DNA from 3 places in the Moritella yayanosii genome. Region 3 is predicted to be linked to each of the others. Evidence: predicted binding sites of a transcription regulator. Region 3 holds the regulator's gene; each other region holds the start of a gene.
The links. Region 3 encodes MetJ, which represses methionine synthesis genes. Its sites were predicted from a motif close to TAGACGTCTAGACGTCTA; they were not measured.

Region 1: metK (methionine adenosyltransferase) is a predicted target of MetJ. The motif match lies at 6,775-6,792, and genes of this name have one in related genera.
Region 2: metN (methionine ABC transporter ATP-binding protein MetN) is a predicted target of MetJ. The motif match lies at 3,097-3,114, and genes of this name have one in related genera.

The regions. Positions count from the first base shown of each region.
Region 1 covers NZ_LS483250.1:3,950,985-3,959,585, reverse strand. The annotation lists gene panB (3-methyl-2-oxobutanoate hydroxymethyltransferase) at 1-210, shown strand, start outside; gene panC (pantoate--beta-alanine ligase) at 244-1,095, shown strand; gene panD (aspartate 1-decarboxylase) at 1,292-1,672, shown strand; gene tkt (transketolase) at 1,894-3,882, opposite strand; gene clcA (H(+)/Cl(-) exchange transporter ClcA) at 4,281-5,666, shown strand; gene MORIYA_RS18400 (YfaZ family outer membrane protein) at 5,740-6,276, opposite strand; gene metK (methionine adenosyltransferase) at 6,856-8,007, shown strand; gene MORIYA_RS18390 (SprT family zinc-dependent metalloprotease) at 8,144-8,601, shown strand, end outside.
Region 2 covers NZ_LS483250.1:2,355,589-2,364,189, reverse strand. The annotation lists gene MORIYA_RS10930 (hypothetical protein) at 1-309, opposite strand, end outside; gene metQ (methionine ABC transporter substrate-binding lipoprotein MetQ) at 459-1,265, opposite strand; gene MORIYA_RS10920 (methionine ABC transporter permease) at 1,297-1,953, opposite strand; gene metN (methionine ABC transporter ATP-binding protein MetN) at 1,943-2,977, opposite strand; gene gmhB (D-glycero-beta-D-manno-heptose 1,7-bisphosphate 7-phosphatase) at 3,242-3,796, shown strand; rRNA gene MORIYA_RS10905 (16S ribosomal RNA) at 4,128-5,672, shown strand; tRNA gene MORIYA_RS10900 (tRNA-Ile) at 5,750-5,826, shown strand; tRNA gene MORIYA_RS10895 (tRNA-Ala) at 5,851-5,926, shown strand; rRNA gene MORIYA_RS10890 (23S ribosomal RNA) at 6,146-8,601, shown strand, end outside.
Region 3 covers NZ_LS483250.1:2,886,104-2,894,704, reverse strand. The annotation lists gene argS (arginine--tRNA ligase) at 1-1,724, opposite strand, end outside; gene priA (primosomal protein N') at 1,823-4,024, opposite strand; gene rpmE (50S ribosomal protein L31) at 4,258-4,470, shown strand; gene MORIYA_RS13375 (malic enzyme-like NAD(P)-binding protein) at 4,875-6,116, shown strand; gene MORIYA_RS13370 (RNA-binding S4 domain-containing protein) at 6,223-6,819, shown strand; gene metJ (met regulon transcriptional regulator MetJ) at 6,974-7,300, opposite strand; gene MORIYA_RS13360 (bifunctional aspartate kinase/homoserine dehydrogenase II) at 7,477-8,601, shown strand, end outside.

The DNA.
Region 1 (8,601 bases), 1.1 Mb from region 3:
ACGATCCCAGTGATTGGTATTGGCGCTGGTCGTGATACTGATGGTCAAATCTTAGTCATGCATGATGCGTTCGGTATTTCAAAAGGCTTTATACCTAAATTCTCCAAGAATTTCTTAGCCGAAACCGGTGATATGCGCAAAGCAATTAGCGCTTATATCGATGAAGTTGCCGCACAGACGTTCCCTGCCGATGAGCACATGTTTTCATAACATACCCGCCCCATTTTATTAGGTAATTCATATATGGATATTATTGCAAATATTGATGTTCTTAGAGAGCAAGTGATCGCTTGGCGTCGTCTTGGTCTATCTACCGCATTTGTGCCGACCATGGGTAATTTACATGATGGTCATTTAGCCCTGGTTAAAGAAGCACAAAAATTCGCAGACCGAGTTGTCGTCAGTATCTTTGTTAATCCGATGCAGTTTAACCAAGCTGCCGATTTAGCCGCTTATCCGCGCACCTTAGACGCAGATTGCCGGGCATTACAAAGCGTTGATACTGATTTGGTCTTTACCCCAACACCAGAGCTAATGTATCCACATGGCTTAACGTCACAAACCTTCATTCAAGTACCGGGGATCTCTGAGGTACTAGAAGGCGTGCATCGCCCAGGTCATTTCAACGGTGTGTCGACTATCGTGGCTAAATTATTTAACTTAGTGCAGCCTGACGTGGCTTTGTTTGGTGAAAAAGATTTCCAGCAATTAGCGTTAATTCGTCATATGGTCGATGATCTTGCAATGCCAATTCAAATTGTTGGCGTGCCGACTGTACGTGAAGAATCGGGCCTAGCAATGAGTTCTCGTAATGGTCTGTTAACAGCTGAAGAACGTACTATTGCGCCTCTATTAGCGGATGTAATGCAGACCATTGCTGATCAAGTTACTATTGATGAACAAGCAAATAAAGCATTAGTCACGCAAGCCACAGCACAACTCAATGCCGCCGGTTTTAATACCGACGCGATTGATATTGTCGATGCCGATACTTTAGCGATTATTACTAAAAACAGTAAGCAAGCCGTTATTTTAATGGCTGCATTTTTAGGGAAAGCACGTTTAATCGATAATAAAGTAGTTAAATTAAGTTAATCATAAACGCAATAGTACTGATAACTAGGACTATTTACCTGATCAAATAGTCCAATTGCGCTAATTAAACAAATACGCTACTATGGACGCCGGTACATATTTTGTACGGTATATATATATCCCCAAGCGACTCTAAGATGAACAATCAGTAACTTGGGTATATTCATAAACTATTAATGGAATGGGTTTTAGAACAATGCAAACCACAATGCTAAAAGGTAAATTACACCAAGCGCGTGTAACACATGCAGAATTAAACTATGAAGGTTCATGCGCAATCGATCAAGATATGCTTGATGCGTCAGGGATCCTAGAATATGAAGCAATCGATATCTATAACATTGATAATGGTGAGCGCTTTTCAACTTATGCTATCGCTGGCGAACGCGGTTCAAAAATCATTTCAGTGAACGGCGCTGCAGCGCGTAAAGCAGCAGTAGGCGATCGTATCATTATCTGTGCATACGTACGTATGGACAATGAAGAAGCGAAACAGCATAAACCTTCGCTTGTTTATCTTAATCAAGTTAATGACATCGTTCGTACCAGTAACGATATTCCAGTACAGGTTGCCTAGTTAGCAAACCGATACGGAATAATGAAAAACCAGCGTTATGCTGGTTTTTTTGTATCTGGCATCTACCATCTAGCCGATAATGTATTAAATTCTATTACTGTAAATAACTCACTATTACCGTCAATAAATTACAGACAATAAAAAAGAGCGCGATGCGCTCTTTTATCGTTACCGTAACACATTAAATCTGTGTGCTATGTTATCAACACACAGTACTTAAATTACAGTGATTCAGCAGTTGCAACCACGTTAGCCACAGTGAAACCGAACATTTCAAACAGTTGGTCAGCAGGTGCTGATTCGCCGAATGTTGTCATGCCGATGATCTTACCGTTAAAGCCAGTGTATTTGTGCCAGAAGTCAGCGATACCCGCTTCCACCGCAACACGTTTAACAACGTCAGACGGTAACACAGATTCACGGTATGCCGCATCTTGCTTGTCAAATACGTCTGTAGCAGGCATAGATACAACACGAACCTTACGGCCTTTCGCTGTTAGTTCTGCCGCTGCTTTCGTACAAAGTTCAACTTCAGAACCGGTAGAGATAAGGATAATTTCTGGTTTTCCATCACAATCTACTAGCGTGTAACCACCTTTAACAACGTTCGCTAACTGTGCATCAGTACGCGGCATAGGTGCTAGACCTTGGCGACTGAAGATTAGTGCAGTTGGACCGTCTTTACGTTCGATTGCATATTTCCATGCTACCGCAGATTCAACAGAATCACATGGACGCCATGCGCTCATGTTTGGTGTTAAACGTAGACTTGCAACTTGCTCTACTGGCTGGTGAGTTGGACCATCTTCACCTAGACCGATTGAGTCATGAGTATAAACTTGGATGTTCTGAATTTTCATTAATGCAGCCATACGCATTGCATTACGCGCATACTCCATGAACATCAGGAATGTTGCACCGTAAGGCATTAAACCACCGTGTAAAGACATACCATTGATGATTGCCGTCATAGCAAACTCACGTACACCATAATGCAAGTAGTTACCAGATGCGTCATCAGCAGTAATCGCTTTAGTACCAGACCACATAGTTAAGTTAGATGGTGCTAGATCAGCTGAGCCACCGAGTAGTTCTGGTAACATTGCACCAAACTCTTCGATACAGTTTTGCGATGCTTTACGTGTGGCTATTTTTACAGAATCAACTTGTAACTGTTTGATGTAATTAGTTGTTTTTGTTTCCCAATCTGCAGGTAGTTCACCAGAAGTACGACGTAGGTATTCTGCAGCTAGTTCTGGATATGCCGCTTGATAAGCCGCAAATTTTTCATTCCATGCCGCTTCCGCTTGTGCGCCAGCTTCATTGGCATCCCACTCAGCATAGATATCTGCAGGAATTTCAAATGCAGCGTGTTTCCAACCCAGTTTTTCACGTGTAGCTATGATTTCAGCTTCACCCAGAGGAGCACCATGACAGCCATGCGTACCTTCTTTGTTTGGTGAACCAAAACCGATCACTGTTTTACAACAGATAAGACTTGGACGTGATGTTTCAGCTTTAGATGCGTCGATTGCCGCTTGGATTTCTGCCGGGTTATGACCATCTACAGAGACTACATGCCAGCCGTAAGCTTCAAAACGTTTTACTGTATCGTCAGTGAACCAACCATCAACTTCGCCATCAATTGAAATACCGTTGTCATCCCAGAATGCAACTAGTTTACCTAAGCCTAATGTGCCAGCAAGTGAACATGCTTCGTGAGAGATACCTTCCATTAGACAGCCATCACCTAAGAAAGAGTAAGTGAAATGATCAACAACTTCATGTTCTGGTTTATTGAACTGTGCTGCTAAGGTTTTTTCAGCAATCGCCATGCCTATAGCATTAGTGATACCTTGACCGAGTGGACCAGTCGTGGTTTCAATACCAGGTGCATAACCGTACTCTGGGTGACCAGGAGTTTTTGAATGCAATTGACGGAAGTTCTTCAATTCTTCAATTGGTAGTGCGTAACCGGTTAGGTGTAGCAGTGAGTAAATAAGCATTGAACCATGACCGTTAGACAGAATAAAGCGGTCACGATCAACCCAGTTTGGATTTGCTGGATTATGGTTTAGGTTCTTACGCCATAATACTTCGGCAATATCTGCCATGCCCATTGGTGCGCCGGGATGGCCTGAATTTGCTTGTTGAACCGCGTCCATACTTAGGGCACGGATCGCGTTCGCTAGCTCTTGACGAGATGGCATAATTTGCTCCTGCAGAGATTAGTTTAAAATACTTTTAAGCTGTTATATTGTCATAAAATTATCTTATGTATAACAAGTTTCTTTAGTTTATTTATGTTTCTTGAATTTTCGATTAATTAATTTAAATTAAACCAAGTCTGTATTATACATACAGACTTCAAACCAACCAACGATGGTTTCAAATGAAATCATATTACCGCTCAAATGAATAAAACTCATTATTTTATTGGTAATTATGTGAGCATGACACGTATTAACACTTTTTAGTCCGTAATTAGCTTTATTAGCATAATTAGCTAGCAACAGGGCAGTATCTGCTATGCAACCTACTCATTATTGACTATAATGATTTGTTATTTATTTTTCTACCATTAGATTCGCTCAGGTTCTACACACACATGCCTAAATCCCCCAATTTCAGATTTTTTCAAGGTGGTCTTCTTAAACATCGTACGACCCCGAAACTACTTTCGACAAAACATGACTACATCGTATTACTGGCACTTTCTGCTGGTGTCGGCGCTTTAACAGGGTTGATTATCGCCCTCTTTGAGGCTGCAATATTATGGGTCAATGCGCATCGAATGCTTTTATTTGAGCAGTTATCAGGGCCGCTGTTTGTGAAGGTATTACTGCTAATGCTGCTCGGAGGGATCATGACGGGCTTTGCATTTTGGTTAACACGGCGTTTTGCACCCGAAGCGTCAGGCAGTGGCATCCCTCATATCGAAGGGGCGCTTGATGGTATTTACGATATTCGCTGGCGCCGCGTGCTGCCAGTAAAGTTTATTGCTGGTACTCTGGCGATAGGATCTGGAATGGTATTAGGTCGAGAGGGACCTTCAATTCAGATTGGAGGGGCAATTGGCCGCATGTTGTCAGATACAGCCAAACGCTATGCACATGCAACTCATATTCTCACAGCAGCAGGCGCTGCGGCGGGCCTTGCAGCAGCCTTTAACGCACCTTTAGCAGGCATTCTTTTTGTCATTGAAGAGATGCGTCCGCAGTTTCGTTACAACATCACGTCAATAAAATGCGTTACCCTTGCTGCAGCTATTGGTACTATTGTAATGCGCTCATTTCATGGTCAACAAGCCGTGATGCACATTCCCCATTTTACCGTGCCGCCTTTAACTTCTCTGTGGTTATTTCTGCTTCTGGGTACTCTTTTTGGCTTTATTGGCGTGGGTTTTAACCATTGGATATTAAGTGCAACGAAACACTTAAAGCATCACCAAGATAATAAACTCAGCCGCATTGTCATGACTGGGGTCTTGTTTGGCAGTATCTTTACTTTATTACAAATCTTGCTGCCAGATGCAGCGGGCAGTGGTATCGAACTAATTACCAGTATAATTCAGGACCCTTTGACCTGGCTGCTTTTGGTTGGGTTGTTCATGGTGCGATTACTGGGAACTGTCGCTTGTTTTGCTTCCGGAGCCCCAGGCGGCGTATTCACCCCGATGCTGACATTAGGCACTTTGTTTGGTTTGGCATACGGTGTGATAGCTGCTGATTTATTCCCCGGATTTGTTGCCGAACCCGCAGTTTATGCGGTTGCCGGTATGGGCGCATTATTTGCTGCAACGGTGCGAGCCCCTGTAACCGGTATTATTTTAGTGGTGGAAATGACCGATAACTATGCACTTATTTTACCGTTACTGATGACTTGCTTAGGTGCAACATTTATCGCTCAAGCGTTAGGGGGCAAACCACTATATTCTGAATTACTGAAATTATCCATACGCGATCATAAAGCAATAGATAACTCGACTACCTAGTTACACTTATTTATAGATACAAAAAAGCATCGAAAACGATGCTTTTTTGTATTCTTACTGTTTCAAATGATAACTAGAAAACCCATTTCAAGCCAAATAATATGTCGCTTGATAAACGTTCATCTGGCATCTTTTTATATTCAACCGTGGTGTGATTATATTCAACAAAGAAATGTGCAGTAGGCATAACAGCATACTCAGCACGAACGATCCATTGCGTGTAGTTCTCTGTATCACCAAATGCCAATATTTCAGGGCTAAAATGGAATTCAGCCTCCAAGCTAAATTCTTCAGTTAAGCGTAAACCAGCTAAGCCACCAAATGCTAATGCATAGCCATCACCATTGTCGTTATCCATTCTCATTGCTTTAGCGCCGAGTTCAAAGAATGTAGCACCCGCATCTTGAAACGCATAAAGACCTGTATCTAAGGTATAACCATTGTCGATAGTCTGTAGGTAGTCACCTTTTAGCTTAAGTGCTTCTTGCATCTCAATATCATAACCCAAAATAATATTGTCGTTATTGAAAGCGAGTGAGACATTTGATGCAGCACTACTAAAGCTAGCAAGTAATGCGGCAGTGATAACTAATGATTTTTTCAATGACACTTTATAATTCCCAATGGCAAATGAGTGTTGTTATACCCAAGTTACTTCAAGATGCTATATCAGAGACGAGCAGGGATATCAAAACAAGGCGCTATATGTAGATAATGGTTATTCCATTTTCAAATATTGCAACGCAGTGCTGCTATTCCTGCTCGCCTCCCACAGGGCAAGCCGAACGAAGGCATCTTCGGCGTTATGACGTCTTGATTTAGAATAACTAAATCCTCGACTTCATGCCTTGAATATACTCTTCATTCGGTTTGCTGATTGTGCATCTTGAAGTAGCTTGGGTATATATTTAATGATAGTGAACGGTTATTTATTTTCAGCTAAAAACTCATCACTTCATACTTTTAATACTTTCGTTCTATGCTACTGCATATTGCCCGTTTATAACATATATACATAAATAATATCCGTTAAAAAGAATGCTTTTAAACCATATACAAAATTAATATGAATTAGGGTCTATCTTAATACTGACAAAATAGTTTAGAATAGCCGTCTAGATGTTAAAACTTCTACACATATAAACGTACATCACGTCTATTGTGTTTAAATTAAGAGAGAATTAAAACCATGGCTAAACACTTGTTTACCTCTGAGTCAGTATCAGAAGGTCATCCTGATAAAATTGCAGACCAAATCTCCGATGCTGTACTTGATGCAATCATCGCTCAAGACCCGAAAGCACGCGTAGCCTGTGAGACTTATGTTAAAACCGGTATGGTTATGGTTGGCGGTGAAGTAACGACTAACGCGTGGGTTGATATCGAAGAAATCACCCGTAAAACAATACGTGAAATCGGTTACGTCAACTCAGAAATGGGTTTTGACGCCGACTCTTGTGCAGTATTAAACACCATCGGTAAGCAATCTCCAGACATCAACCAAGGTGTTGACCGTGATGATCCGCTAGAGCAAGGCGCGGGTGACCAAGGTTTAATGTTCGGTTATGCAAACAATGAAACTGAAGAGTTAATGCCTGCTCCGATCACTTACTCACACAGATTGGTTAAACGCCAAGCTGAAGTACGTAAAAACGGTACGCTTCCTTGGTTACGCCCAGATGCAAAAAGCCAAATCACCTTTGCTTATGATGACGGCAAAATTGTTGGTATCGATGCAGTGGTTCTTTCAACACAACATTCAGAAGATATCAAACAAGCAGATCTAGTTGAAGCCGTTATGGAAACAATTATTAAGCCAGTATTACCTGCGGAATGGTTAAATAAAGAAACTAAATTCTTTATTAACCCAACCGGTCGTTTCGTTATCGGTGGCCCAATGGGTGATTGTGGTCTAACGGGTCGTAAAATCATCGTCGATACCTATGGCGGCATGGCTCGTCACGGTGGCGGTGCGTTCTCTGGTAAAGATCCATCAAAAGTAGACCGCAGCGCAGCATATGCAGCTCGTTATGTCGCTAAAAACATCGTTGCAGCTGGCCTGGCTGACCGTTGTGAATTACAACTGTCTTACGCAATCGGTGTTGCCGAGCCAACGTCGATCAGTATTGAAACGTTCGGTACGGGTAAAGTAAGCGAAGAACTACTGATTAAATTGGTACGGGAACATTTCGAATTACGTCCACACGGTCTCATCGAAATGCTCGATCTTATGCGCCCTATTTACCTAAGTACAGCGGCTTATGGTCACTTTGGTCGTAGCGAATTCCCTTGGGAAGCGACTGACAAAGCTGAAATCCTACGTGATGCAGCAGGTATTTAATTAACATTAGCTTTTAGTTAGCTCTTGCTAGTTAATAGTTGTTAGTTAATAGTAAAGGCGCTTTTGGTGATATAACCAAAGCGCCTTTTTTATAGATTATTTGTAGATAACCTTTAGCCTGCCATTAGACAAAACTATGCTTGATGATATATCCCAGCAACAACATGACAGTTCACAAACCATTGAACAGTTAGTTTTAATTAAGATAGCAACTTGCTATCAACACGCTGAGTTACGCTTAAATAGAACCTTTCCTCGCCCTCATATTAATTTCAAGCAACGTGGCAAAGCAGCCGGCAGTGCGCGATTACAAACCAATGAGTTACGCTTTAATCCTGTTTTATTGCAAGAAAACCAGCAGCATTTTATAACGCATACAGTCCCTCATGAAGTGGCGCATTTATTAGTTTATCAACTTTATGGTCGTACTAAGCCGCATGGTAAAGAGTGGCAACAAATCATGAATCAAATATTTAACCTCACAGCCAAAACAACACATCAATACGATGTCTCGAATGTAAAAGGTAAAACCTTTACCTATGCTTGTCAGTGTGCAGACCATCAACTAACTATTCGTCGTCACCATAAAATTAT
Region 2 (8,601 bases), 530 kb from region 3:
AATTGCTTTCATTGGATGGCTTAATGAAAACGAAAGCTTATAGCTGTCTCGTAACGAGGTTTCGACGACATCAGTATCAAAGAATGATTTTACATTTAAGTTTTTACCTTCGTGATCGGTCCATTGCCAATTAATTGAAAATGAGTTCACTTCACTATTAGGTAAGCTTATTTGCTTGGCAGAGGAAAGTTTGTTGCGTTCATCGGTGTCACCAGACCGAGAGGCCATTACAGGTACAGACAGAAAAAGCATTATGCTTGTGGTTAAAGAAGGCCACAAAGATGCTTTGTTCAAAAAAGAGTGGGCCATTTAATGAATCTCTGATGATAGCGATTCATTAAGCTTGGTAGAAAATGTGATTGATATCAAAAAAAATACAAAATAATTTTTGTTAGCAACCACACCTTATCATTATTATTTTAACTATTATTCGAACTCATATGCGAGTAAGTAACTGATTACCAGCCTTTTACAATGGCATTGTTGAACAGTTTATTTGCTTCGTCATAGACTTCTTGAGTTTGGAATGCAGCGATGAACTGTTTTACTTGTTCAGAATCTTTGTTGTCATTACGTGCAACAATCAAGTTTACGTATGGAGATTCTTTGTCTTCAACGAATATACCGTCTTTAGTTGGTGATAAACCAATCTTTGTTGCGAATGTGGTGTTGATTATAGCAAGTGTTACGTCTTGTAAGTTACGTGCTAATAAAGCCGCTTCTAATTTTATAATCTCAACACCAAATGGATTTGCAGTAATATCTAATTCTGTCGCTTTAATACCAACACCCGCTTTAAGTGCAATGATACCTTGCTGTTCAAGTAGTAATAATGAACGGCCTAAGTTGGTTGGATCATTTGGTATTGCAATTTTATCACCTTCTTTTAGTTCGTCAACGTGTTTGATTGATGTTGAGTATGCTGCAATTGGATAAACAAATGTATTTGCTACGGCTGTAATATCATAACCACGTTGTTCGATTTGCGCATCTAGATAAGGTTTATGCTGGAAAGCATTTACATCAATACTGCCTTCTTCTAGTGCACGGTTTGGTGTTACGTAATCTGTAAATGTAACAATCTCAATATCTAGGTCGTATTTCTCTTTAGCAATTCTTTTTGCAATTTCAATTACTTCTGCTTCTGGGCCTGCCATTGCACCCACTTTTAATACTGTTGAGTCTTGGTCGCCACTACATGCACTTAATAGCACACTTGATGCAATTGCTGTAACTGATACTAATTTCTTTAGTGAAAATTCCATGATTATTATTTCCTTGAGTTGTTATAGTTTATTATCTGTGGTCGACTTTACTGATTAAGCGTTCACCGACGGATTGAATAATCTGTACGATGATCACCAGTAAGATAACGGTAATTAGAATAATTGTCGGGTTAAAGCCAATGTAACCATGTTGAATACCAACATCGCCGAGACCGCCGCCCCCAACTGTCCCTGCCATTGCTGAGTAGTTTACCAGTGTTACTAACGTGATGGTGATGCTATTGATGATCCCTGGCATGGCCTCTGGGATTAACACTTTCATTATAATCTGTAGTGGTGTAGCGCCCATTGTCTGTGCCGCTTCGATCAGACCTGCTGGTACATCCAATAATGCGCCTTCGATTAATCGTGCAATGAAAGGGATTGATGCGACGGTTAATGGCACTATCATTGCGCCTGTGCCAATTGACGAACCGACAATCAAGCGTGTAAATGGAATAATGGCCACAAGTAGAATAATGAAAGGTACTGAACGACCGACATTAACAATGACACTTAATGCATTATTTAAATTTTTATTTGCTAAAATACCGTTCGTTTTTGTTACATGTAGCAAGATCCCGGTTGGCATACCAAGTAAACATGCAATTGCCGCTGCAATACCAACCATGGCTAATGTTTCGAGGGTGGCGTTAAAAAATAAATTAATCATTTGCTCAGTCGACATAACCTATAACCTCTACATTAATTGCGTGTTGTTGGAAAAAAGCCTTTGCTGCGATAGTATTTTCTTTATCGCCTATCAGTTCAGCTAACATATAGCCAAATTTGATACCGCCAGCGAATTCAATGTCAGCACTTAAAATATTTACATCGACGTTTAATGTTCTACTTACTTCTGAAATTACCGCAGTATCAACGCTGTTACCTGTAAAGCCTAAACGTACTAATGGCATTGAGTTTGCTTTTCTATTTAATGACAAGCGTTGTTTATACTCATCCGGAATTTCTAGGTTTATCGTTGCTTCAATAAATAGCTGTGCCAATTCCGTTTGTGGATTGGCGAAGAACTTCGCGACGGTGTTTTGTTCAATTAATTCGCCTTTATCAATAATCGCAACTTTATGGCAGATATTTTTAACCACTTCCATTTCGTGAGTGATAAGCAGAATAGTGAGGCCTAGTCGTGCATTAATATCTTTTAATAGCGCTAGAATTGATTTGGTTGTGGTTGGATCAAGCGCTGATGTGGCTTCATCACACAGTAGAACTTTAGGTTCAGATGCTAACGCGCGTGCAATCGCTACACGCTGTTTTTGACCGCCACTTAATTCAGCAGGGTAGGCGTTATGTTTTGTTTCTAAACCAACGAGTTCGAGTAGCGGTATGATCTTGTTTTGTATTTTCGCTTTATCCATTCCGGCTAATTCAAGTGGTAGTGCCACGTTATCAAATACGGTACGTGATGATAATAAATTGAAGTGTTGAAATATCATGCCGATCTGACGTCGGGCAGCACATAGCTCTGTTTTGTTTAACTGTGTTAGTTCAACGCCATCCAGTTGAATTGAACCTGAAGTTGGTGTTTCAAGCAAATTAACACAACGTATTAAAGTACTTTTACCTGCACCGGATGAACCAATCACACCGAATATTTCGCCTTTTTCGACGTTTAAACTCACGTCTTTTAAGGCATAAACAGGCTTGTCTGTAGTTTCAAATATTTTATTGACATTTGTTAATTTGATCATTTCAACGCCTAAAACGAAAAATAAGAATCGATATATAAGATTAGATATTAATTCTTATTTTATGAGTAACAACTGGATACATATGCTAGTTATTAAGTTGCCCAAAGTCAATGGCCTTTTTTACATCTAGATGGCTATAATGTATTTTATTTCTATTGAAGTAGTTTAAATAGTTGAGGTTTGTATGTAAAAGGTATGGATTGCGTAATTTTTATGACGTGAAATAATGTGCAATTAGAATGATCGATAATAAGGTAATAAATAGTGGCAACTGCAGCTGTATTCTTAGACCGTGATGGTGTAATTAATAAAGATAAAGGTTATGTTTCACAAATTGATGATTTTGAATTTATTGATGGCAGCATTGAAGCAATGCAACTATTGAAGGCGCATGGTTATCTATTAGTTGTAATAACAAATCAATCTGGTATCGCACGGGGTTATTATACTGAAGAGGAATTCATGACATTAACAGAGTGGATGGATTGGTCACTTGCCGATCGGGGTGTCGATCTGGATGGTATTTATTATTGTCCTCATCATCCGGGAAAAGGCATTGGTGATTATAAGCAAGATTGTTTATGCCGTAAGCCAAATACAGGGATGTTAGATAGTGCAGGTAAAGAGCTTGATATTGACTTTGCTAACTCGTATTTAGTCGGTGACAAATTATCTGACATTCAGGCAGGGCAGAAATTACAGCTTAAAGCTAATTACTTAGTGTCGACAGGCAAGGTTCTGTGTGAAAAAGGTGCTGAAGCAGCAGATGGCGTATTTACAGACCTATTATCTGTGGCTAAAGCGATAGTTAACGGCTAAATCAGCACAGGTTGACTACTATTTGAGCGATTGAATTTTATTTAATAAAAGAACTTGCCAATGAACCCCCGTTCCCTATAATGCATCCCACTGACACGGCAACAGCCGCTCAGTATGCTCTTTAATAATTTATTCAAGCAATCTGTGTGAGCACTTGCAGAGATATAATGACCAAATATTATATCAATGTAATTGTGAACATTAAACTTAAATCGAAAGATGATAGTTTTATAAACAATAGAACTTTGGTTTTATTGTTGAAGTACAGAATTCATTGAGCCGACTTGATAATCACTATCAGTAATGATTTTGGTGATCAGTCAAAAACTTTTAATTGAAGAGTTTGATCATGGCTCAGATTGAACGCTGGCGGTAGGCTTAACACATGCAAGTCGAGCGGAAACGAAGAATAGCTTGCTATTCTGGCGTCGAGCGGCGGACGGGTGAGTAATGCTTGGGAATCTGCCTAGTCGAGGGGGACAACAGTTGGAAACGACTGCTAATACCGCATACGACCTACGGGTGAAAGGGGGCCTCTTCTTGAAAGCTCTCGCGACTAGATGAGCCCAAGTGGGATTAGCTTGTTGGTGAGGTAAGAGCTCACCAAGGCGACGATCCCTAGCTGGTCTGAGAGGATGATCAGCCACACTGGAACTGAGACACGGTCCAGACTCCTACGGGAGGCAGCAGTGGGGAATATTGCACAATGGAGGAAACTCTGATGCAGCCATACCGCGTGTATGAAGAAGGCCTTAGGGTTGTAAAGTACTTTCAGCGAGGAGGAAAGGTGGTGACTTAATACGTTATCACTGTGACGTTACTCGCAGAAGAAGCACCGGCTAACTCCGTGCCAGCAGCCGCGGTAATACGGAGGGTGCGAGCGTTAATCGGAATTACTGGGCGTAAAGCGCATGCAGGCGGTTTGTTAAGCGAGATGTGAAAGCCCCGGGCTCAACCTGGGAACTGCATTTCGAACTGGCAAACTAGAGTTCTTGAGAGGGTGGTAGAATTTCAGGTGTAGCGGTGAAATGCGTAGAGATCTGAAGGAATACCAGTGGCGAAGGCGGCCACCTGGCAAGTAACTGACGCTCAGATGCGAAAGCGTGGGTAGCAAACGGGATTAGATACCCCGGTAGTCCACGCCGTAAACGATGTCTACTCGGAGTTTGGTTCCTTGAGAACTGGGCTCTTAAGCTAACGCATTAAGTAGACCGCCTGGGGAGTACGGCCGCAAGGTTAAAACTCAAATGAATTGACGGGGGCCCGCACAAGCGGTGGAGCATGTGGTTTAATTCGATGCAACGCGAAGAACCTTACCTACTCTTGACATCCATAGAACTTTCCAGAGATGGATTGGTGCCTTCGGGAACTATGAGACAGGTGCTGCATGGCTGTCGTCAGCTCGTGTTGTGAAATGTTGGGTTAAGTCCCGCAACGAGCGCAACCCTTATCCTTATTTGCCAGCACGTAATGGTGGGAACTCTAAGGAGACTGCCGGTGATAAACCGGAGGAAGGTGGGGACGACGTCAAGTCATCATGGCCCTTACGAGTAGGGCTACACACGTGCTACAATGGCGCATACAAAGGGCTGCAAACCAGCAATGGTAAGCGAATCCCACAAAGTGCGTCGTAGTCCGGATTGGGGTCTGCAACTCGACCCCATGAAGTCGGAATCGCTAGTAATCGTGAATCAGAATGTCACGGTGAATACGTTCCCGGGCCTTGTACACACCGCCCGTCACACCATGGGAGTGGGCTGCACCAGAAGTCATTAGCTTAACCTTCGGGAGGGCGATGACCACGGTGTGGTTCATGACTGGGGTGAAGTCGTAACAAGGTAGCCCTAGGGGAACCTGGGGCTGGATCACCTCCTTACGTAAAGTTGTTAATTTTTGTAAGTGCCCACACAAATTGCTTGAATAGAAAGTTGAAAAGCATGTAAGAAATGCGATAGGACTGTAGCTCAGTTGGTTAGAGCGCGCCCCTGATAAGGGTGAGGTCGGTAGTTCAAATCTACTCAGTCCTACCAATCTTCTTACGAACTCTATGATGTGGGGCTATAGCTCAGCTGGGAGAGCGCCTGCCTTGCACGCAGGAGGTCTGCGGTTCGATCCCGCATAGCTCCACCACATCACAGTCGTTAAAAATCAAAGCTAAGCAATCGCTTGTTTATCTTTGCTTTTTAGCAAATTGCTCTTTAAAAATTTGGAAAGCTGAATAAATAAAGAAGTTCTTAAAACACGTTATTGCTTTGGCAATAACAATAGAGTGTTCTTGAGTATTCTTGAGGCGAAAAAAACTAGATAATACCTAGTTATTTCAATTGTACGGTCGACTTTAGATTGTATGGTTAAGTGACTAAGCGTATACGGTGGATGCCTAGGCAGTCAGAGGCGATGAAGGACGTGTTAATCTGCGTTAAGCTGTGGGGAGTTGATAAAAAGCATTGATCCACAGATGTCCGAATGGGGGAACCCACCTTACTTTGTAAGGTATCGTAACGTGAATACATAGCGTTACGAAGCGAACCGGGAGAACTGAAACATCTAAGTACCCCGAGGAAAAGAAATCAATAGAGATACCCTTAGTAGCGGCGAGCGAACGGGGTCTAGCCCTTAAGCAGTTTGGAAGTTAATGGAAGGCTCTGGAAAGTGCCACGATACAGGGTGATAGTCCCGTACATGAAAACGACCTTATTGTGAAATCGAGTAGGACGGCACACGTGATATGCTGTTTGAATATGGGAGGACCATCTTCCAAGGCTAAATACTACTGACTGACCGATAGTGAACCAGTACCGTGAGGGAAAGGCGAAAAGAACCCCTGTGAGGGGAGTGAAATAGAACCTGAAACCGTATACGTACAAGCAGTGGGAGCCTACTTTGTTGGGTGACTGCGTACCTTTTGTATAATGGGTCAACGACTTAATTTCAGTAGCAAGGTTAAGCGAATAGCGGAGCCGTAGGGAAACCGAGTGTTAACTGCGCGAATAGTTGCTGGGATTAGACCCGAAACCCGGTGATCTAGCCATGGGCAGGTTGAAGGTTGAGTAACATCAACTGGAGGACCGAACCGACTAATGTTGAAAAATTAGCGGATGACTTGTGGCTGGGGGTGAAAGGCCAATCAAACCGGGAGATAGCTGGTTCTCCTCGAAAGCTATTTAGGTAGCGCCTCGCGTCTAACTATTGGGGGTAGAGCACTGTTAAGGCTAGGGGGTCATCCCGACTTACCAACCCTTTGCAAACTCCGAATACCAATAAGTTCAATCGCGGGAGACACACGGCGGGTGCTAACGTCCGTCGTGGAAAGGGAAACAACCCAGACCGTCAGCTAAGGTCCCAAAGTGTATGTTAAGTGGGAAACGATGTGGAAAGGCTCAGACAGCCAGGAAGTTGGCTTAGAAGCAGCCATCTTTTAAAGAAAGCGTAATAGCTCACTGGTCGAGTCGGTCTGCGCGGAAGATTTAACGGGGCTAAACATACCACCGAAGCTACGGATGCAAAGACGTGTTCTTTGCATGGTAGAGGAGCGTTCTGTAAGCCGTCGAAGGTGAGTTGAGAAGCTTGCTGGAGGTATCAGAAGTGCGAATGTTGACATGAGTAACGATAATGGGGGTGAAAAACCTCCACGCCGAAAGACCAAGGGTTCCTGTCCAACGTTAATCGGGGCAGGGTGAGTCGACTCCTAAGGCGAGGCCGAAAGGCGTAGTCGATGGAAAACAGGTTAATATTCCTGTACTCACTTATATTGCGATGGGGTGACGGAGAAGGTTAGGCTAGCATGGCGATGGTTGTCCATGTTTAAGGTTGTAGGCTGTGTGCTTAGGTAAATCCGGGCGCACTTAAGGCTGAGGACTGATGACGAGTCTCTACGGAGATGAAGTAGTTGATACCCGGCTTCCAGGAAAAACCTCTAAGCTTCAGATATAAGAGAATCGTACCCCAAACCGACACAGGTGGTTAGGTAGAGAATACTAAGGCGCTTGAGAGAACTCGGGTGAAGGAACTAGGCAAAATGGTACCGTAACTTCGGGAGAAGGTACGCCAATGATGGTGAAGGACTTGCTCCGTAAGCTATTGTTGGTCGCAGAGAAATGGTGGCTGCAACTGTTTATTAAAAACACAGCACTGTGCAAAATCGCAAGATGACGTATACGGTGTGACGCCTGCCCGGTGCCGGAAGGTTAATTGATTGGGTTAGACTTAGGTCGAAGCTCATGATCGAAGCCCCGGTAAACGGCGGCCGTAACTATAACGGTCCTAAGGTAGCGAAATTCCTTGTCGGGTAAGTTCCGACCTGCACGAATGGCGTAATGATGGCCACGCTGTCTCCACCCGAGACTCAGTGAAATTGAAATCGCTGTTAAGATGCAGTGTACCCGCGGCTAGACGGAAAGACCCCGTGAACCTTTACTATAGCTTGGCACTGAACATTGAACCTACATGTGTAGGATAGGTGGGAGACTTTGAAGCATTGTCGCTAGATGATGTGGAGTCAACCTTGAAATACCACCCTTGTACGTTTGATGTTCTAACGTAGGCCCCTTATCGGGGTTGCGGACAGTGTCTGGTGGGTAGTTTGACTGGGGCGGTCTCCTCCCAAAGAGTAACGGAGGAGCACGAAGGTTGGCTAAACATGGTTGGACATCATGTGGTTAGTGCAAAGGCATAAGCCAGCTTAACTGCGAGACAGACACGTCGAGCAGGTACGAAAGTAGGTCTTAGTGATCCGGTGGTTCTGAATGGAAGGGCCATCGCTCAACGGATAAAAGGTACTCCGGGGATAACAGGCTGATACCGCC
Region 3 (8,601 bases):
AGGTCGAGACCTTGTTTAAGCGTTTTAGCGGTTAACTGAGCCAGTTTTAGACGGCTTAGTTTAATCGCTTCATCTTCAGTGCTCAAGATTGGACAAGCTTCATAGAAACTTGAGAATACGCCAGCCAGTTCAAACAGGTAAGTACATAATGTATTTGGTGTTGCACGTTTTGCCACGTGATGAACGATCTCGTTAAACTGGATCAGTTTACCGGCTAGCTCTTGTTCTTTGTCTTCGTTTAACTGTACTTTAGCTGTGGTTAGTTTCGCCACTGTTGCGGTATCAACTTTGTTGAAGATACTGCTAACACGTGTACAAGCGTAAAGTAGGTAAGGAGCGGTATTACCTTCAAAGCTTAACATTGAGTCAAAGTTGAAGATGTAGTCACTGCTGCGGTTCTTAGATAAATCGGCATATTTAACCGATGAGATACCTACAACGCGTGCGATGTGCTTTAGTTCATTTTCAGCAAGATTTGGATTCTTCGCTTTGACCAGTGTGTAAGCACGCTCTTCTGCTTCTGTTAATAGATCAACCAGTTTTACCGTGCCACCTGAGCGGGTTTTGAACGGGCGACCATCTTCACCATTCATCGTTCCGAAACCAAGGTGTTCCAGTGATGTTTCAGGTTTAACAAAACCGGCTTTTTGTGCTACAGAGAATACTTGTTGGAAATGCAGCGCCTGACGTTGGTCAACAAAGTACATAATACGATTGGCATTGAGTGTCTGTTGACGGTAGCGCATTGCGGCAAGATCCGTTGTAGCATAGAGGAAACCGCCACCGTTTTTTTGGATAATTACTGGTAGTGGGTCGCCGTCTTTGTTTTTGAATTCATCTAGGAATACACATTTAGCGCCATTTGACTCGGTGAGTAGACCTTGTGCTTCAAGTTCGGCAACAACATTGTGCAAGTCGCTGTTATAGAAGCTTTCGCCACGTACGTCATCACGGGTTAATTTTACGTTTAGGCGTTTGTAGATGTCGTGACAGTGGGCCAGTGACACATCATTAAATTCTTTCCATAGTTTGTTACATGCTTCATCACCAGATTGCAGCATTACCACCATTTCACGGGCGCGTATTGCAAAGTCTTCTGATTCATCGAAACGACCTTTTGCTGCGCGGTAGAATACTTCTAGATCCGAAAGTTGCATGCTGATCTCTACATTTTCAGCGCGTTTTTCTTCCATGTACGCAAGTAGCATACCGAACTGAGTGCCCCAATCGCCTACATGGTTTTGACGAATAACGTGATGACCAAGTAGCTCTAGCGTACGCGCGATAGAATCACCAATGATTGATGAACGTAAGTGACCTACGTGCATTTCTTTGGCGAGATTTGGTGATGATAGATCCACAACCACGGTATCTGGTGCTGTGGTTTTTTGTACCGAAAGGTTATCGTCTGCAAGGGCAATATCAATCTGTTGCGCTAACCAATTTTGGTTTAAGAAGATGTTGATAAAACCAGGACCAGCGATCTCAGTACGGCTGATTAAGTCTGATTCTGGTAGATTATCAATGATTAATTGCGCTAATTCACGCGGATTCTTCTTCGCCGGTTTTGCCATCATCATTGCTAAATTTGTGGCTAAATCACCATGAGCTTTATCGCGGGTTCGATCTACTGCGATGCGAGGTTGTACATCGGCAGGAATGATTTGTTGTTCTTTTAAGATCGTAACTGTCTGCTCTAGCAGCTGTATAATATGCTCTTTCATGGGTTCTCTTAACTAGCAATGATGAATGAAATAGACCGATCATTTTAGCGTGGTTAGGGGCATTTGACTAGCTAATCAGCGGATAAATGCCGATATCCTTACAACATTTCGGTTGGATCTACGTCTAATGACCAACGGGCTTTACGTGCAGACTTTAATGCTTCTATTTTGGGCATTATTTGACGTAATAGGTGAGAGATGTGCTGACGTTGCGGACTTTGCAGTAATAGTTGTAAACGGTACTTACCCGCGCGTTTCTCCATGGGGGCAGGCATCGGCCCTAAACAAAGCAGTTGTGGATTGTGGTTATGCGCTTGAACGAGTTGTTTTATTGCGACTAAAAAGGCATTGGCATCGCTGAACTGATGGGCTTCTGCACGGAACAAGGCTTGAAAGCTATAAGGCGGTAAATTTGCCATAGAGCGGGCGTGTAATGCAGTTTGGGCAAAGTGAGAATAACCATTATTAATCAGGTCTTGAATTAATTCGTGTTCAGGATGATGGGTCTGAATGGCCACTTCACCTTGTTTGGCAGCACGTCCGGCTCGACCAGATACTTGCACAAACAGTTGCGCGAGTTTTTCAGGGGCGCGAAAATCACTGCTAAACAGGGCGCTGTCCACATCGATGAGTCCAACCAGCGTGACATCGGGGAAATGATGACCTTTGGCGAGCATTTGCGTGCCAATTAGGATCCGAAATTCTCGCTTACGCACGGCTTCTAATGATTTTTCTAAACTGCCTTTGCGGCTGGTACTATCTCGGTCAATACGAATAATCGGGTATTGTGGGAAGTGATTATTGAGCATGGCCTCTAACTGCTCAGTACCAAAACCGGCGGTCATTATTTCATTGGAATTACAACTCGGACAACGACGTGGTTTAGGAAACTGTTCGTCGCAATGATGACAATGCAATACATTGCGCGATTGATGATAGGTGTAATAGGTATTACAACGCTGACATTCTGCCATCGAACCACAGGTATGACACATGACGGCGGGTGCATAACCGCGGCGGTTGAGAAATAACAGGACTTGATTACCAGCGGCTAAATGGGTTGCCATTAATGCCATAAACTCAGCAGAGAGGCCAGAGTCTAAGGATTGATTTTTAATGTCGATCAGGTGGTGGGTCGGCATCTGGGCATTACCCGCACGTTGGGTTAGCTGCAAATGACGATATTTACCTGTCAGAGCATTGTGCAGCGTTTCTAACGCCGGGGTGGCAGAACCTAATACCACGGCAATGTTATTCCGCTGGGCTCTGACAATAGCCAGATCGCGAGCATGATAACGAAATGTTTCTTGCTGTTTTAACGACCCATCATGTTCTTCATCAATAATGATCACGCCTAAATCATGCATGGGCGTAAATATCGCCGACCGGGTACCTATCACGATACCGGCGACACCAGCTTGAGCTTCAAGCCAAGCCTCACGACGCTCCGCATCATTTAAACCAGAGTGCAAGGCGACGATAGGCACATTGAAACGACGCTTAAAGCGTGAAATTGTTTGTGGCGTAAGACCGATTTCAGGGACTAATACCAGTGCTTGTTTACCAATCTTTAATACTTTTTCGATGACATTGAGATAAACTTCGGTTTTACCACTGCCTGTTACCCCATCAAGTAGATAAGTGGCAAAGTGATTAATATCAATGGCCGCTATCGTAATTGCTTGTTCGGTATTGAGGGTGGGGCGATTATCACTAATCACCAGATTCTGGCGCCAGTGTTGCGCATCGTTATCTTGGATCTTAATGTATTCTTGGCTAATCAACCCTTTGTCTTGTAATGCTTTGATGGTGGTTGATTTTATATTGGCTAATTTTAAGTGTGATTGGGTTAACCCCGTTTCAGCCAGTAACTTGATGGTTTGTAATTGCGCAGGGGTTAAACGATTTAATTCCTGAGCCGTTAAGTCATGGGCACTATCGGTTAACTGCCAGAATGTGTAACTGTTTAACTTGGCTGATTCTAACTTTCGTAACAATACCGGTAAGGCTTGGGCGATCACTTCACCAATCGGGTAATGGTAATAATCAGCGCACCAATTGAAAAAAGCTAACATGTCAGCCGATAAAATCGCATTATCATCGAGTACATTGATAATCGGTTTGAGTTTTGCCAGCGGAAATTCACTGTCGTTTTTAGTTGCCAGCGCAATGCCAATTAATTGCTTATTCATAAAGGGCACACAGATCCGCATGCCGGGTTGAATGTGCGCATCATCAGGGTAAATATAATCAAAGGTTCTGTTTAAATGAACGGGAACGGCAACGGCGACAACGGGCATTTACTCAACTCTCTTTTACGGGCTAAATCTGTACTTCGGTAAACAGTTTACGGCTGTTAACTAGGTAATGTCTTGATATTTTCTGTTTAATGTTCTAATTGCAGTTTATTTATGCATCAGCTATTGATATTGGGGGGTAAGATCCTATATTATTCGCAGCCTAAAAATTCTATAACTTTATGTGGTGTCTGGCAGTGTTTCAGATGGCGACATAACTAATAATTGAGGTTTCTATGAAACAAGGTATCCACCCAGAATACGCAGCTATGGAAGCAAAATGTTCATGCGGTAACATTTTCTCTGTTGGTTCAACTCGCGGTAAAAACATCACGATTGACGTATGTTCAAAGTGTCACCCATTCTACACTGGTAAGCAACGTAATGTTGATACTGGTGGTCGTGTTGATAAATTCAACAAGCGTTTTGGCGCTCTTGCTGCAAAATAAGAATTGTATTTATACAAAATTTTGTAGTAACTCAAAAAGGTACCTTCGGGTGCCTTTTTTTATACCTGAAAAACAGTTTAAAAAAATTATAAAATTTAGATTTTATCTCCGTAATTGCATTTCCGTAAAAATGTTCTTCTAAAATTAGCAGTCTATATAAAAATAAACACTCAATATCAGTGCAAAGGTAGAATAAACAACTTAAATTACTGTAGAATTATGCGAACAATATTATTAGCTCATTTAGCGCAGTGTAAAATAAAAGTGAGCTGTGTTAAATTAAAGTTAAATATTTGCGTTACATTCGATTATTATTTAATTCCCCAACGTTGTTTCTTACACCTTAGTTATTCTCGAATTAAGGCTGTGAGTTATGTGCATTCATTTAATTCAGGATATTGAGTATGTCAGACTTTAGACAGCAAGCATTAGATTATCACGCGAACCCTAAACCGGGTAAAATTGCTATTCAACTTACTACATCAGCAGAAACCGCCGATGATCTTTCTCTAGCATATAGCCCGGGTGTCGCAGAACCAGTGCGTGAAATTGCTGCTAATCCTGACGATGCTTACAAATATACGGCTAAAGGTAACTTAGTGGCGGTGATCACTAACGGCACGGCTATTTTAGGCCTTGGTAATTTAGGCCCACTGGCATCAAAACCAGTGATGGAAGGTAAAGCACTCTTGTTTAAACGTTTTGCTGATATTGATTCAATCGATATTGAAGTGAAACACCGTACAACTGAAGAATTTATTGATACCGTCGCGAATATCGCGGATACATTTGGTGGCATTAACTTAGAAGACATTAAAGCACCAGAATGTTTTGAAATTGAAAAAGCGCTCATTGCGCGTTGTAATATTCCAGTATTCCATGATGATCAGCACGGCACTGCAATCGTAACCGCTGCGGGTATGATTAATGCGCTAGACATTCAAGGTAAAGACATCGCGGAAGTGATTATTGTTTGTATGGGCGCTGGTGCAGCGGCTATTGCATGCATGGAGTTGTTGATTTCATGTGGCGCACAACGTGAAAAAATCTACATGTTAGACCGCAAAGGGGTGATCCACACTCGTCGTGATGACATTAACGAATATAAGCAACGTTTTGCTAATAATACCGACAAGCGTACATTGCAAGATGCAATTAACGGTGCTGACGTATTTGTTGGTGTATCTGGCCCCAATGTATTGGCTGCTGACGATGTTAAATTAATGGCCGATAATCCGATTATTTTTGCCTGTTCGAATCCGGATCCAGAAATCAAACCGGAATTGGCTCACGCGGCACGTCAAGATCTGATCATGGCAACCGGTCGTTCTGATTATCCAAATCAAGTGAATAACGTGCTGTGCTTCCCATTTATTTTCCGTGGTGCATTAGACGCACGTGCCAGTGTGATTAATGAAGCGATGAAAGTAGCCGCTGTTCATGCGATCCGTGAGATTGCTAAAGAAGAAGTACCACAGTCTGTATTGACTGCATCGGGTGTGGAATCATTAGAGTTTGGTACTGAGTACATCATTCCAAAACCAATGGATCCACGTTTATTGCCACGCGTCGCACGTGCTGTTGCGCTAGCCGCGGTAGAAACTGGCGTTGCCCGTGTCGAACTACCTGAAAATTATATGCTGTAAACTTACTGCATAGTTTTATTAAACGCCAAAGGTTTATCCTTGGCGTTTGCATTTCTGGGCTTATACTTGTATACAGTTCTGCTATTTGCTCACATTTAAGGTTCCCATGTCTGAAGAATATGAAATTGAAGTTATCCCTGTTGTTGTCGCTGAAGAACCAATTGAACTATATAAGATCTTAAAAATCGAAAATTTAGTGACCTCGGGCAGTGAAGCGAAGAACTATATTGCAGACGGTTATGTGTATGTGAATGGTGAAGTTGAAACGCGTAAACGTAAAAAAATCATGTTTGGCGATATCATCGGCTTTAATGGTGAAGCGTATCAAGTGATGTCTGCGGAAGAACTTGCAGCATACGATATTGCTGATGAAGAAGAATTTGTTGATCCTGCGGCTTTAGAGTCTGATTCGGTAGCAAGCTATATTGCAGAACACGATGTTACTGAAGACGATTTCACCGAGAACAATACTGTTGAGCAAGGTGTTACTGACGTTCACGCTGTAGACGAAGCGGTTGTTGAAGCTGTATTTATTGCACCAATGCCAGTTGCTAAGCCTGCTGTCGATAGCATCCCTGCAGATATCTGGGAACAGCCTGAAAAGAAGAAAAAGAAAAAAGCTGAAGCTAAACCAGTAACAGTAGCGGCACCGAAACCAGTTGAGAAAAAGAAAAAAGGCCGCGCGGCACCGTTTAGTTTTTAGATTTTACGTTAAGGTATTAGCAACAATGCGCGTCTAGATAGCGCATTGGTTACAGATTAGATCAAAACAGGCTCCTATTATTGGAGCCTGTTTTATAAAAGGTGCGCCTGTTTTATTTTCAGTCGTTGTTTATTTGGCACTCGTTATTTAATGACTAATCATCTTGCTCTAAATAATCATCGATATTGATACCCAGTGCTAACATCTGTGCTTTGGCTTCTGCGGGGATGTTGTCTGGTTTGTCTTTGCCTAAATCGTCATCAGCCGGTAATGGCTGACCCGTGTAAGCATGTAAAAATGCTTCGCATAACAGTTCACTGTTAGTCGCGTGACGTTGATTATTAATCTGACGGCGAGTTCTTTCATCTGTAAGTACTTTGAGTACTTTCAGAGGGATTGAAACAGTTATCTTTTTAACCTGTACACTCTTTTTCCCATGTTCTGCATAGGGGCTAATATACTCGCCGTTCCACTTTGTCATTTTTGACCTTTGTGTAAATTATTATTTAATGAATAAGTGACAAGTTTACCTTTGAATTGGATTGTTGGCAATCAGTATGTAAAGAGCTCTAGACGTCTATTGACCTGTGGCAACCTAATAGTGTATGTTTTGAGTTACAGGTAATACGTTAATTGATATTAAGTTCGGGAGAACGCATGGACGCAATTAAGCGCAGTATTCATAAATTTGGTGGCAGTAGTTTAGCGGATGCCACTTGTTATCGCCGTGTGTTGGCGATTATTAGCGAGCATACGCAAGCCCGCGATCTGATTGTTGTTTCTGCAGCAGGTAAAACCACCAACCAATTATTAGAGTTATTACAATTGGCTGCAGATGGTGATCAAGCTGCGTCTGAGCGTCTTATTGCCACGTGTGAATATCAAGCCAAGTTAATTGCGGAATTATTAGCAGATGACTTATGTATACAACTCACTGCTGCGCTGCAAGATGATATTCATACCATAGGGCATTTATTAGAAGCTCATCTTGATGTTTATGCTAAAAACCAAATCCTTGCACATGGGGAAGTATGGTCAGCCCGATTATTAGCGGCGTTACTGAGTCAAAGTGAACTACCTGCCAATGATTTAGATTCTCGCCTGTTTTTAACCACGGAATTAGCCGCGCAACCTGTGGTTGATGAAATGGTGTCTCGCCAAAAATTAACTGCGTGTTTAGCGAACCTACATAACCGTGTTGTGGTGACCGGTTTTATTGCTGCGGATGGACAGCAGCGAACCATCACATTAGGACGTAATGGTTCGGATTATTCTGCAACCTTGTTAGGCGCATTAGTCGATGCTGAGCAAACGACGATCTGGAGTGATGTTGCCGGGATATTTAGTGCTGATCCACGTCGGGTAAAAGATGCTGAGTTACAAACTAAACTGTCACTCGACGAAGCAGCAGAACTCGCGCGTTTAGGTTCACCAGTATTACATGCACGTACATTACAACCTGTGGTTGAGAGTAAACAACATGTCCAACTGCGCTGTAGTTATACTCCTAGCGAAGGCTCAACCCAGATCCACCGTCGTTTACCCAAAGGTAAGGGCGCTAAAATCGTTACCTCGATTGATGATCTGCACTTAGTCGATATTCAATTCGATCAGCATGCTGACTACCAACAACAATACAATCAGTTGATTACTTTGCTTGCACAGCAACAATTATCCCCTATTTGTATAAAACGTCGTCCCACAGAGCATGTGGTGCGATTAGGCTATACCGCTGAAATTGTCGAGTTTGCACTCACGACATTACAGACATACCAACTGCAG